Regions from separate parts of the Mesorhizobium sp. M7A.F.Ca.MR.362.00.0.0 genome, predicted to be linked through region 1. Evidence: riboswitches for the same ligand, from Rfam matches in the RefSeq annotation. Region 1 holds a riboswitch; the other holds the start of a gene.

Region 1 (6,525 bases):
GCGCTCCCGGCTCCCACGGTGGAAAGGCATCGGCCGAAGCCATCAATTGCACGCCAACGCGACGTTGCGGATCATAGAACTGCCAGAAATCCAGGTCGTGAAAATGGTTGCCGCGCAATCCGGCCTCCGCCAGCCGGGTGGCGAAGCCATGCTGCGTGAAGGGCCCCTGGCCCCAACTGACCGGTGCCGCGATGCCGTCTATGCCGGGATGTGCGACGAAGACGCGGCAGATATCGGCAGGCGTTCGGCTGCCCGGAGCACTGACAAAGCCATGAGCGACGGCATCCGCCAACGCGCCGGGGCTGACATGCGCGGTCAGATCCAGATGCGGCAAGCCCACCTTGCAGGTCAGCGGATAATGCGCGGCGCTGCTTTCTGCTTGCGCCAGGACATGGCGTGCGTAGTCAACCAAGTTTTCGAGAGTGACGTTCGGCATGGGTCTGCCTGTTCCGGAGCTGCCCGGCAACGAGAACCTGATGGGCGCTTCAGTTGGCCTGCTTCACCGCGGGCCAGCCGAGGGGCTCCTCGACCTCGTGGATGGGATCGACGACAATGAGATCGGCGAGATCGTCATGGATGTCGACCTTCAGGGGCTCTCTGGCAGCGGCGAGCTGAGCCAGCAATTCGCTTGGAGCCGGTCTTGCCACGCCATCGGTTACGGCCGCCAGCAAACCGAATTCGAGCAATTGTGAAACAAAGTCGTCAATCGCGGCGGCATCGAGGGCGCCAATGCCGGTCGCGGCGCCGGCCAGTTCGGAGGCAGGCACGCCGGACGACAGTGCATCCCAAAGTCTGCTGCCTGAATCAGAGAAGCCGAAATATTTACCCGTGGTCAGGTCAAGAACGACGGCTTCGCCGTCGAAGGATTCAAAGACGATATCCTTGCTGGCAATGGCATAGATGCCGGATTGTCGCATGTTTGCTCCCCCGCCGAGCAGGCCGCGGAGATGATCTTCGGGCCTTACGGTCAACCCCACCGTTGCAGGCGTCTAACCATTTGCAGGGTTTTTGGCAAGATGGCGCAGGCTCGGGGCGAGCGCAGCCGGTCACGCTTCGATTTCAAGCGCCGAAAGCGGCTTCGAGCAACAGGCGAGGATAAAGCCGTCCTCGATTTCGTGATCGAGGATGCCGCCATTGTGACTCATCTCGACATCGCCCGCGACCTTCCTCACCTTGCAGGTGCCGCACAGGCCGAACTCGCAGGCGGCGGGAATCCGCACCCCAGAGGCGCGTGCCGTCTGCAGCACGGTCTGGCCGGCGACGCATTCGGCGTCGACATCGGAAAGCGAGAACCGGATTGGTGTCACGGCCTCGACGGCAGCAGCGGCGCCGTCTTCCGCCGGCGGCGAGAACGGCGCCGGGATCTCCTCCACGGCAGGCGCGGCAAAGCTTTCCTGATGGTATTTCGCCATGTCGAAGCCGGCGGCGTCCAGCATGCCGCGCACGGCGCGCATGAAGGGATCGGGGCCGCAGCAGAAAATCTCGCGCTCGCGGAAATCGGGTGCCAGCAATGGCAGCCGGATCGCGTCGATGCGGCCCATATGGCCGAACCAGCCCTCGCGGCTCGACCGCTCCTCGATCATGAAGCCGAGCGACAGGCCGGGCATGCGGCTGCCGAGCAGCTCGAGTTCCTTGCGGAAAATGATCTCTTCCGGGCGGCGCGCACAGTTGACGAAGCCGACATCTGTCCATGGCGCACAGTCGTTCAACCAACGCAGCATCGACATCATCGGCGTCACGCCGGAGCCCGCCGAAATGAACAGATATTTGGCCGCCGGGTGGCTGTGCAGCGAAAAATCACCGGTCGGCCCATAGGCCTTGACGTGCGAGCCCGGCGTCAGATGGTCGAACATCCAGCGCGTGCCGGTGCTGCCTGCCTGCGCCTTGACCGTCACCGCGATCGAGAACGGCCGCGACGGCGAGGACGACAGCGTGTAGGTGCGCATCAGCGGCCCCTCCGATGTCGGCAGTTCCAGCGTCACGAACTGGCCCGGCTTGTAGCGGAACCAGGTCTGGTTGTCGGAGCGGAAGGTGAAGGTCTTCACGTCCGGCGCTTCGTCGCTGACGCCGATCACTTCCAGCACCTGCAGCCGGTCGTTCCAGGGCGTCATCTGGTCGAGATGGCGATAGAGGCCAAGGTCCGTCATCGCATTCATCCTCTTGTCCCCTGAGCTAGGCGACGCTGCGCAGGGCCGGCCGGCCGCCTTCGGCAAGGCGCGGCCCGATGAACGACGCGTACCACTCGACGAACTGGATCACGCCGCCCTCATGCAGCTCCGAATAGGGGCCTGGTTCGTAGGCCGGCGACAGGATGCCGAAGGCGTTTTCCTCGACGATGCGGCGGTCCTGGTCGTTGGTCTCGGTCCAGACATGGGTGAGCTCAGCGAGGTCGTAGTCGATGCCTTCGACCGCATCCTTGTGGACGAGCCATTTCGTCGTCACCGCGGTTTCCGTGGCACTGATCGGCAGCACGCGGAAGGTGACGGCGTGGTCGCCGAGGATATGGTTCCAGGTTGTCGGATAATGATAAAGCAGCAAGGAACCGATGCGGTCGGTTGAAACGCTGTCGGACAGGTTCTTCTGGACCGCCCGTTTTCCCGTCATGGTGTAGCTGACGGCATCGCGCAGCAGCGGCGCGCGGGTGGCGCGGTACTGCCCTGCCGGATCGATGCGGAATTTGCTCGGCAAGCCTGATGCCTCGCATCTGGCCCAGTGCGCGACCATTTCAGGGTCGCTGTCGGCGCCTTGGACGCCGGTCACGGTCGGAGCCTCGGGGAAGGTCTTGCACAGTTCGGGGTGATTGGCGACGCAGTGGTAGCACTCGCGGTTGTTTTCCCAGACCAGCTTCCAGTTGCCCTTCTCGATGATCGTGCTCTCAAAGGCGATCTTTGCCTCACGCAAACGGTGCGGCAAAAGATAAGGTTCGATCATCGCCCGCATCGGCGCGAAATCCGCCGGCTCCCTGGCCAGGCAGATGAAGATGTAGCCGCCGACGCTCTCGCAGGCGACCGGCTTCAGGCCGAAATCACTCTTGTCGAAACCGTCGGCCATCTGGCGGGCAAACAGCAGGCGGCCGTCCAGCTCATAGGTCCACTGATGATAGGGGCAGACGAGCTTTGCCGCCGTACCCTTTTCCGCGTTGCACACGCGGCTGCCGCGATGGCGGCAGGAATTGTGGAAGGCGTTGATCTTGCCTTGCTGGTCGCGGACAAGGACGACCGGATAGTCGCCGATCTGCACGGTGATGTAGCTGCCCGGCTTCGGCAGTTCGCAATCATGGCCGATGAACAGCCAGTCGCGATACCAGATCAGCTCCATGTCGAGCTTGAAGTAGTCTGGATCGGTGTAGAAGGGCTGCTCCAGTGAAAAGCCTTGCCGGCGCCCCTTCAGGAGCCTCAGCATGTCGTTGCGGATATCCATGTCCTGTCCTCGTTTCTAAGGACTGAACTGGTGGTGATGGAGGAAGGATTGAAACGCAGGCCGGCTAGGTGCCGGACATGCGCTATCCACCTCTTGACCGCCCACCGCGATCAGTCGAGTCTAAAAATCTCGGGCTGGTTTCCGGGCTCTGGAGTTGTCCTTGCGGACCATCGCGACACCTTCCCAGGCAGTTGCCCAGTGGTCTCCCGTTGCGACTTGAACTCCACCACCGTTGCGGGGGCAGCGCCGGATTCTGACCGGCTTCCCAATTCTCCGTCTCGTCGTCACGAAGCGGCACCTGAGATGGTATGATCTAACCACGATCGGGGGCGCGCCGTCGGCATGAAAACGACATCGTATCCATGCGGCGCGACACGGCATGCGAAACGTCACCGCAGATCGTCTGGGGCCGAAATCCCGCGTCCCGGGCGGCCATTTGCCGGCTGCGATCTTCCCGAATCCGACCCTTGGCGGGGGTCAAAAAAAGTTAACGGTTTCGAAAAGTGACTATTAGCTTGACCTAAAATCGAACCGAACGGTTCGTTTCTGTTGACGGTGCGTGCAGGATGGTGTGAACGCCGGGCCTTTGAAACAGTCAGTGATCCATCGGATGGTTAAACTTAACATGCTGATATAGAGAGGAAAAACGCCTCTCTAGATTCCCCTGGCACAATTTCAAGGTGTGGATTCATGGTCCACACGGAACAACTTCGTGATTGGAAAAGGCGGGGTTGCCCTCCCACATCGGTGTTGTCCGAACGACGCGATTTCATTTCCAAGACACGCCGCTAGACGGACGGAAAAAGACGATACTGGAGTACAAAAATGAAAAAGATCATTCTCACTGCCGCAGCCCTTCTGGCCATTTCCGGCAGCGCCTTCGCTGGTAGCGACCACTACGGTTCGAACGCCGCGGCAGCCACTGCTGTCGACAGCTCGTACACCGCTTCGACCAAGAAGTCGGAACCGGCTGCTCAGGCGCCTGCCCAGGGTGCTGACCGCAACCTCTTCGGCAACAACTAACAGCCGATTCCCAGTCGACGGCGGGCTCGCCCGCTGCCCTGGCGAAATTCAGACATTCGAAGTTCAGACATTCAGGAGTATTTAAGATGAACAAGATCCTCATTGCTGCCGCCGCCGTTCTGGCCATCTCCGGCAGCGCTTTCGCGGGCAGCGACAACTACGGTTCGAACGGCGCCAACCAGCCTGCCGCCGCTGTGGACCAGTCGTACACGGCTTCCACCAAGACCTCGGAACCGGCTGCCCAGACACCCGCTCAGGGCAGCGACCGTAACCTCTTCGGTCGCTAAAACCAATTTCGCAAGCGACGGCAGCTGTGTCTGCCGTCTGGCGAAATCCAGAATTCAGGAGACTAAAATGAACAAGATCCTTATTGCTGCCGCCGCCGTTCTGGCCATCACCGGCAGCGCCTTCGCCGGCAGCGACAACTTTGGCTCCAACGGCGCCAATCAGCCTGCGGTTACTTCGGTTGACAACGCGCATACGAGCTCGGTCCGCAACAGCGGTGGCCTCGTCGAGAAGCTGCTCAATTCGTCGGGCGACGTAGAGAAGTCCGCCCCTCAGGGCAGCGACCGGAATCTCTTCGGCCGTTAACAGTCGAAGCTGATCTTCAAAAAAAGAGCGGCGGGCCTGGCCCGCTGCTCTTTTTTGTCCAAGACGCGGTTCTGCCTCAGGCCGCCTTCGCTTCGGCCTCATGAAGGGCAAACGACCGTCCGTCAGCGTCGAAGAGATGCAGGTCCTCGCCATTGGCGCTCAGCCGCAATGTCGAACCGCGCTTGACCTCGACATTGCCGGGCAGCTTGGTCACCAGCGGCAGGTCGGCGCGACCGATGTCGACATAGACCAGCTGCACCTCGCCGAGCTGCTCGACATAGTCGACCGTCCCCTCGAACAGATAGTCCGCGCCGCTGGCGATGATCAGGTCCTCCGGCCGCACGCCAAAACTCACCGCAGCGCCCTTTGCCGAAGCCGGCGTCGCGATCGGCACGGTTGCCTTGCGTCCGCCGACATGGCTGACGACGGTCGGATTGCCTGATTTGTCGATGGTTGCGGGCAGGATATTCATGGCCGGCGAGCCGATGAATTGCGCAACGAACAGATTGCCGGGCTTCTTGTAGAGGTCCATCGGCGTGCCGACCTGCTCGATATGGCCGTCCTTGAGCACCACGATGCGGTCGGCGAGCGTCATTGCCTCGACTTGGTCGTGGGTGACGTAGATCATGGTCGTGTTGGGCATCGATTCCTTGAGCTTGGCGATTTCGATGCGGGTGGCGACTCGCAGCGCCGCATCAAGGTTCGAAAGCGGCTCGTCGAACAGGAACACCTTCGGATTGCGCACGATGGCCCGGCCGATGGCGACGCGCTGGCGCTGGCCGCCCGACATCGCCTTGGGCAGGCGGTCGAGATATTTGGTCAGCTGCAGGATCTCGGCGGCCTGACGCACGCGGCGGTCGATCTCGGCCTTGTTCTCTTTGCCGATCTTCATCGAGAACGCCATGTTGTCGTAGACGGTCATGTGCGGGTAGAGCGCGTAGGACTGGAACACCATGGCGATGCCCCGTTTCGACGGCGGCACGTCGTTCACCACTTCGCCGGCTATTCTGAGCTCGCCGGAGGTGATTTCCTCGAGCCCGGCGATCGATCTCAGCAATGTCGACTTGCCGCAGCCCGACGGGCCGACGAAGACGATGAACTCGCCCGATTTAATATCGAGGTCGATACCGTGGAGAATGTTCAGATTGCCGTAGGACTTCTTCACTTGTCTTAGCGTGACATCGGCCATTTGGTTTCCTCCAGTGATTGGAATTCAGTCGAGACGCCCGAACCAGGCGCCGTAGCCGCCAAGCTCGATGGAACCGCTGTTCGCCTGCCCCGAAAATCCGTGCCCGGGCAGAGGTTGCAGCGATCGGCCGCCAAGGTCAACCTTAGCCGGCCCGGCTCCCAGATTGAAGACGCAGACGATCTGCTCGTTGCCTGCGCGGCGCGTGAAGGCGACGGTGTCGCCCTCACTTTCGATGAAGGTGATGTCGCCCTTGGCGAGCGCCGGATGGGCACGCCGGAAGGTGAGAAAGCGCCGGTAGTGCT
Region 2 (3,381 bases), on a different contig from region 1:
GAGCCGGTCTTCCCAGAAGGCATGAAGGCGAACGGGCTGCTCGGCCTGTCCTCCAACCAGCAATTCATGGGCTTGCCCGCCGACGCGACCGCAAAGCCCGGCGACTACGCGTTTCTAAGGCCGACGCAGAGCGAAGCCGTGCTGCAGCAGTTCGGGTCGATCGCGGTGTTTTCCGGCGGCCGGATCGCCGATCGCTGGCCGGCGTTGCCGATGGCCTGACCGACTACGCCTTCACCGGTATCCAGATCTCCAGCCCGCCCTTGCCGCTGCGCGGGTCGAATTCGGGGCCGTAGCGTTCGAATTCCGGCGCGTCCGCGATCTCATGCCCGGAGGCCGGCAGCCATTTGTTCCAGATCGTGTTGACCGTCCGGCGGATGGTCGAGATGTGTTCGCGGTGGGCAAAGACCGCATATTTCTGCGCCGGCACCCGCACCCGGTAGAAGTCCCTGGGCAGGTCGGAGAAGTCAGACACTTCGACGCCGGCGATGTAGTCGAAATTGCCGGCATCGTCGCCGTTGACGCAGACGCCATAGGCGACGTCGCCGGTCTCGCCCGGAATGTTGCCGATATAGGGGCCGAAGCGCTGCCACTGCATCGGGATGGCGGCGCTGGTTTCGCAGCTGTAGCGTTCGCCGAGGCCGGCGATCAGGAACGGCCGGCTGGTCTCGAAACGCGGCGGTTCGAGATTGGTGAGGAGGGACTGGTCCATCAGGATCGGCTCCACGAGGTCGAGCTTGTCGAGTGTGCCCTGCGCGCGCACCAGTTCCGGCGTGGTGCCGAACTGATCGCGGAAGGCACGGGTGAACGCCTCATGCGAGTTGTAGCCGGCGTCGAGCGCGACGGCGAGGATGTCGGGCGCCCCGCCCGCCAGCTTGCGCGCCGCCTCGGTCAGCCGGCGTGAGCGCATGTAGCCCATCACCGACCGGCCGGTGGCGGCGCCGAAGGCGCGCGTCACATGAAAACGCGACACGCCGCTGCTTTGCGCGACATCATCAAGCGAGATCGCCTCCGGCAGATGGCTTTCGACGAACCACAGCGCTTTCTCGGTCGGGTCCATTTTCTCCTCGCATTGGCCAGATCATCCTGCCGTTTCCTGGCGCAGCCAGTTTGATCGAAATTGCGCATCCCGTGCAATCTGCGCCGATGCCGGTCGCCATCCGGCCAACCGCCCCATGAGCTTTCGCTTGACAGCGACCGGCGTCATCTCTTAGGTATGTTATATTATTACATAAAGAGAGCATGCGATGCCTGTTTCCCTTAGCTGGCCCACCACTCCGTCCGAGAAATCCATTGCGAAGCGATCGGCGCAAATCTACGCTGAAGCGGTGATGGTCCCCGAGTCGAAAGGCGAGGGGTGAAAAGGGAACACGGTGAGGCCTGCTCAGGTCGAGACCGTGGCTGCCCCCGCAACTGTAAGCGGCGAGCAAAATCCGTGAATGCCACTGGCCGGCAAGGCTGGGAAGGCTGGATGGCGCAACGACCCGTGAGCCAGGAGACCTGCCATCACTGAGTTGACCGGACGGGGTGTGCCGGGAGGAAACGCGAATCCCGGTCTTGTCGGCCGGTTCGCCAGCTTCCTTCCGTCGCCAGTTTTGGAAAGTGACGGAAAGTTGGACGGCTCCATCCATCGCATCGTCGTATATACGCTTTGCCGTCCCGGCAAGCCGGCGGGCAGCAGCCGATGACCGTAGCGCTTCTCGAAGCCCGTGACCTCTGCGTCACGGCGAATGGGCGGGATCTGGTTCAGGCGGTCAGCTTCTCGGTGGCCGCCGGCGATCGCCTTGCCATCATCGGTCCCAACGGCGCCGGCAAGACGACGCTGCTGCGCATGCTGTCGGGCATGCTGCGTCCGAGCTCCGGCGAGGTGAAGCTCGGCGGGCGCCTCCTGGACAGGATTTCAGCCGCCGAACGGGCGCTGCACATTGCCGTGGTCGGCCAGACCGACCAGCCCGATCCGCGGCTGGCGGTGATCGACTATGTCGAGCTTGGCCGGGTTCCGCACGCCGGGCTGCGGCGCAGGAGCGAGGAGCGCGAGATCGTCGTCGATGCACTGCGCCGGACCGGCCTGCTGCCGCTATTTGGCCGCACCATCGGCTCGCTGTCGGGCGGCGAGCGCCAGCGCGCCCAACTTGCGCGCGCCATCGCCCAGCAGCCAAAAATCCTGTTCCTCGACGAGCCGACCAACCATCTCGACCCGCGCGCCCGCGGCGAACTGCTCGACCTCGTGGCAGGCTTCGAGATGACGGTGATCGCGGTGCTGCACGATCTGGCGCTGGTGGCACCGTTCGCCACCAGGGTGGCGGTGATGAACCATGCCCGTCTGCAAGCGCTCGCCGCACCGCGCGAAGCGCTGACCCAAAAGCTGATCCGCGAGATTTTCGGCATCGATGTGCTGCGTCTGCGCCATCCGACCGAAGACCGCGAACTGACGGTGTTCGATGTGCCGAACCGTGCCGCGCCGCCGTCGTGATTGAAGCCATTTCGTAGTCGACCCAATCCCATCCACAAGGAGCAAATCCGTGAAACGCCTGGCCTTTTCGCTTGTCTTCTCGCTGCTGGCCTCGACAGCCCTGGCCTTCCCGGTCACGGTCGACAGCTGCGGCAAGCCGCTGACCTTCGATGCGGCACCGAAGCGCGCCGTCATCCAGGATCTCAACATGGCCGAGATGGCTTTCGCGCTGAAACTGCAGCCGTCGATCGTCGGCCTGACCGGCATCACCGGATGGTACAAGGTGGGTCCCGAATTCAAGGCCGAGCAGGGTTCGATCCCGGAACTGGCGCCGAAATATCCGACGCTCGAAAACCTCGTCGCGGTCGAGCCGGATTTCTTCTTCGCCGGCTGGTATTATGGCATGAAGCCGGGCGGCGAGGTGACACCCGATACGCTTGCTCCGCACGGCATCAAGACGCTGGTGCTGACGGAAAGCTGCGTGCATCTCGACAAGAGCCGCCCAGCCGCCTCGATGGACCTGCTCTATGGCGACGTCGAAAAGCTGGGCAAGATCTTCGGCAAGGAGGCCGAGGCGGAGAAGCTTGTCTCCGGCTGGAAGAAGCAGCTCGCCGACATCACCGCCAAGGTCGGCAACGGCAAGGGTACGCGAGTGTTTCTCTATGATTCCGGCGAGGACAAACCGTTCACAGCAGGCAAGTTCGCCATCCCCAGCGCCATGATATCAGCCGCCGGCGGCGACAACATCATGGCCGACATGGACACCAGCTGGGGCAACACGGACTGGGAAACGGTGGCGTCGCGCAATCCGCAATTCCTCATCCTGCTCGATTACCAGGGTGGCGGCGGCTACAAGAAGCTGCTCGATTTCCTGAAGGTCCATCCGGCCATGAAAGAGACGGACGCGGTCAAGAACGAGCGCTTCGTCGCCC

Evidence for each region. Region 1 has a riboswitch for cobalamin ahead of EOC06_RS05815 (aromatic ring-hydroxylating dioxygenase subunit alpha). Riboswitches for the same ligand answer to the same signal wherever they lie in the genome.
Region 2: it holds a riboswitch for cobalamin, as region 1 does, so the genes downstream of both, EOC06_RS34055 (ABC transporter ATP-binding protein) here and EOC06_RS05815 (aromatic ring-hydroxylating dioxygenase subunit alpha) in region 1, are expected to answer to the same signal.

What each region holds. Positions count from the first base shown of each region.
Region 1 is NZ_RZTF01000024.1:27,547-34,071, reverse strand. It holds partial or broken gene EOC06_RS05830 (serine kinase) at 1-436, opposite strand, end outside; gene EOC06_RS05825 (PqqD family protein) at 486-917, opposite strand; gene EOC06_RS05820 (hybrid-cluster NAD(P)-dependent oxidoreductase) at 1,047-2,147, opposite strand; gene EOC06_RS05815 (aromatic ring-hydroxylating dioxygenase subunit alpha) at 2,173-3,420, opposite strand; cobalamin riboswitch at 3,535-3,737, opposite strand; gene EOC06_RS05810 (DUF680 domain-containing protein) at 4,246-4,443, shown strand; gene EOC06_RS05805 (DUF680 domain-containing protein) at 4,530-4,730, shown strand; gene EOC06_RS05800 (DUF680 domain-containing protein) at 4,798-5,034, shown strand; gene EOC06_RS05795 (ABC transporter ATP-binding protein) at 5,111-6,223, opposite strand; partial or broken gene EOC06_RS41765 (DUF3459 domain-containing protein) at 6,248-6,525, opposite strand, start outside.
Region 2 is NZ_RZTF01000506.1:59-3,439, forward strand. It holds partial or broken gene EOC06_RS34045 (DSD1 family PLP-dependent enzyme) at 1-219, shown strand, start outside; gene EOC06_RS34050 (AraC family transcriptional regulator) at 224-1,057, opposite strand; cobalamin riboswitch at 1,313-1,520, shown strand; gene EOC06_RS34055 (ABC transporter ATP-binding protein) at 1,682-2,470, shown strand; partial or broken gene EOC06_RS34060 (ABC transporter substrate-binding protein) at 2,520-3,381, shown strand, end outside.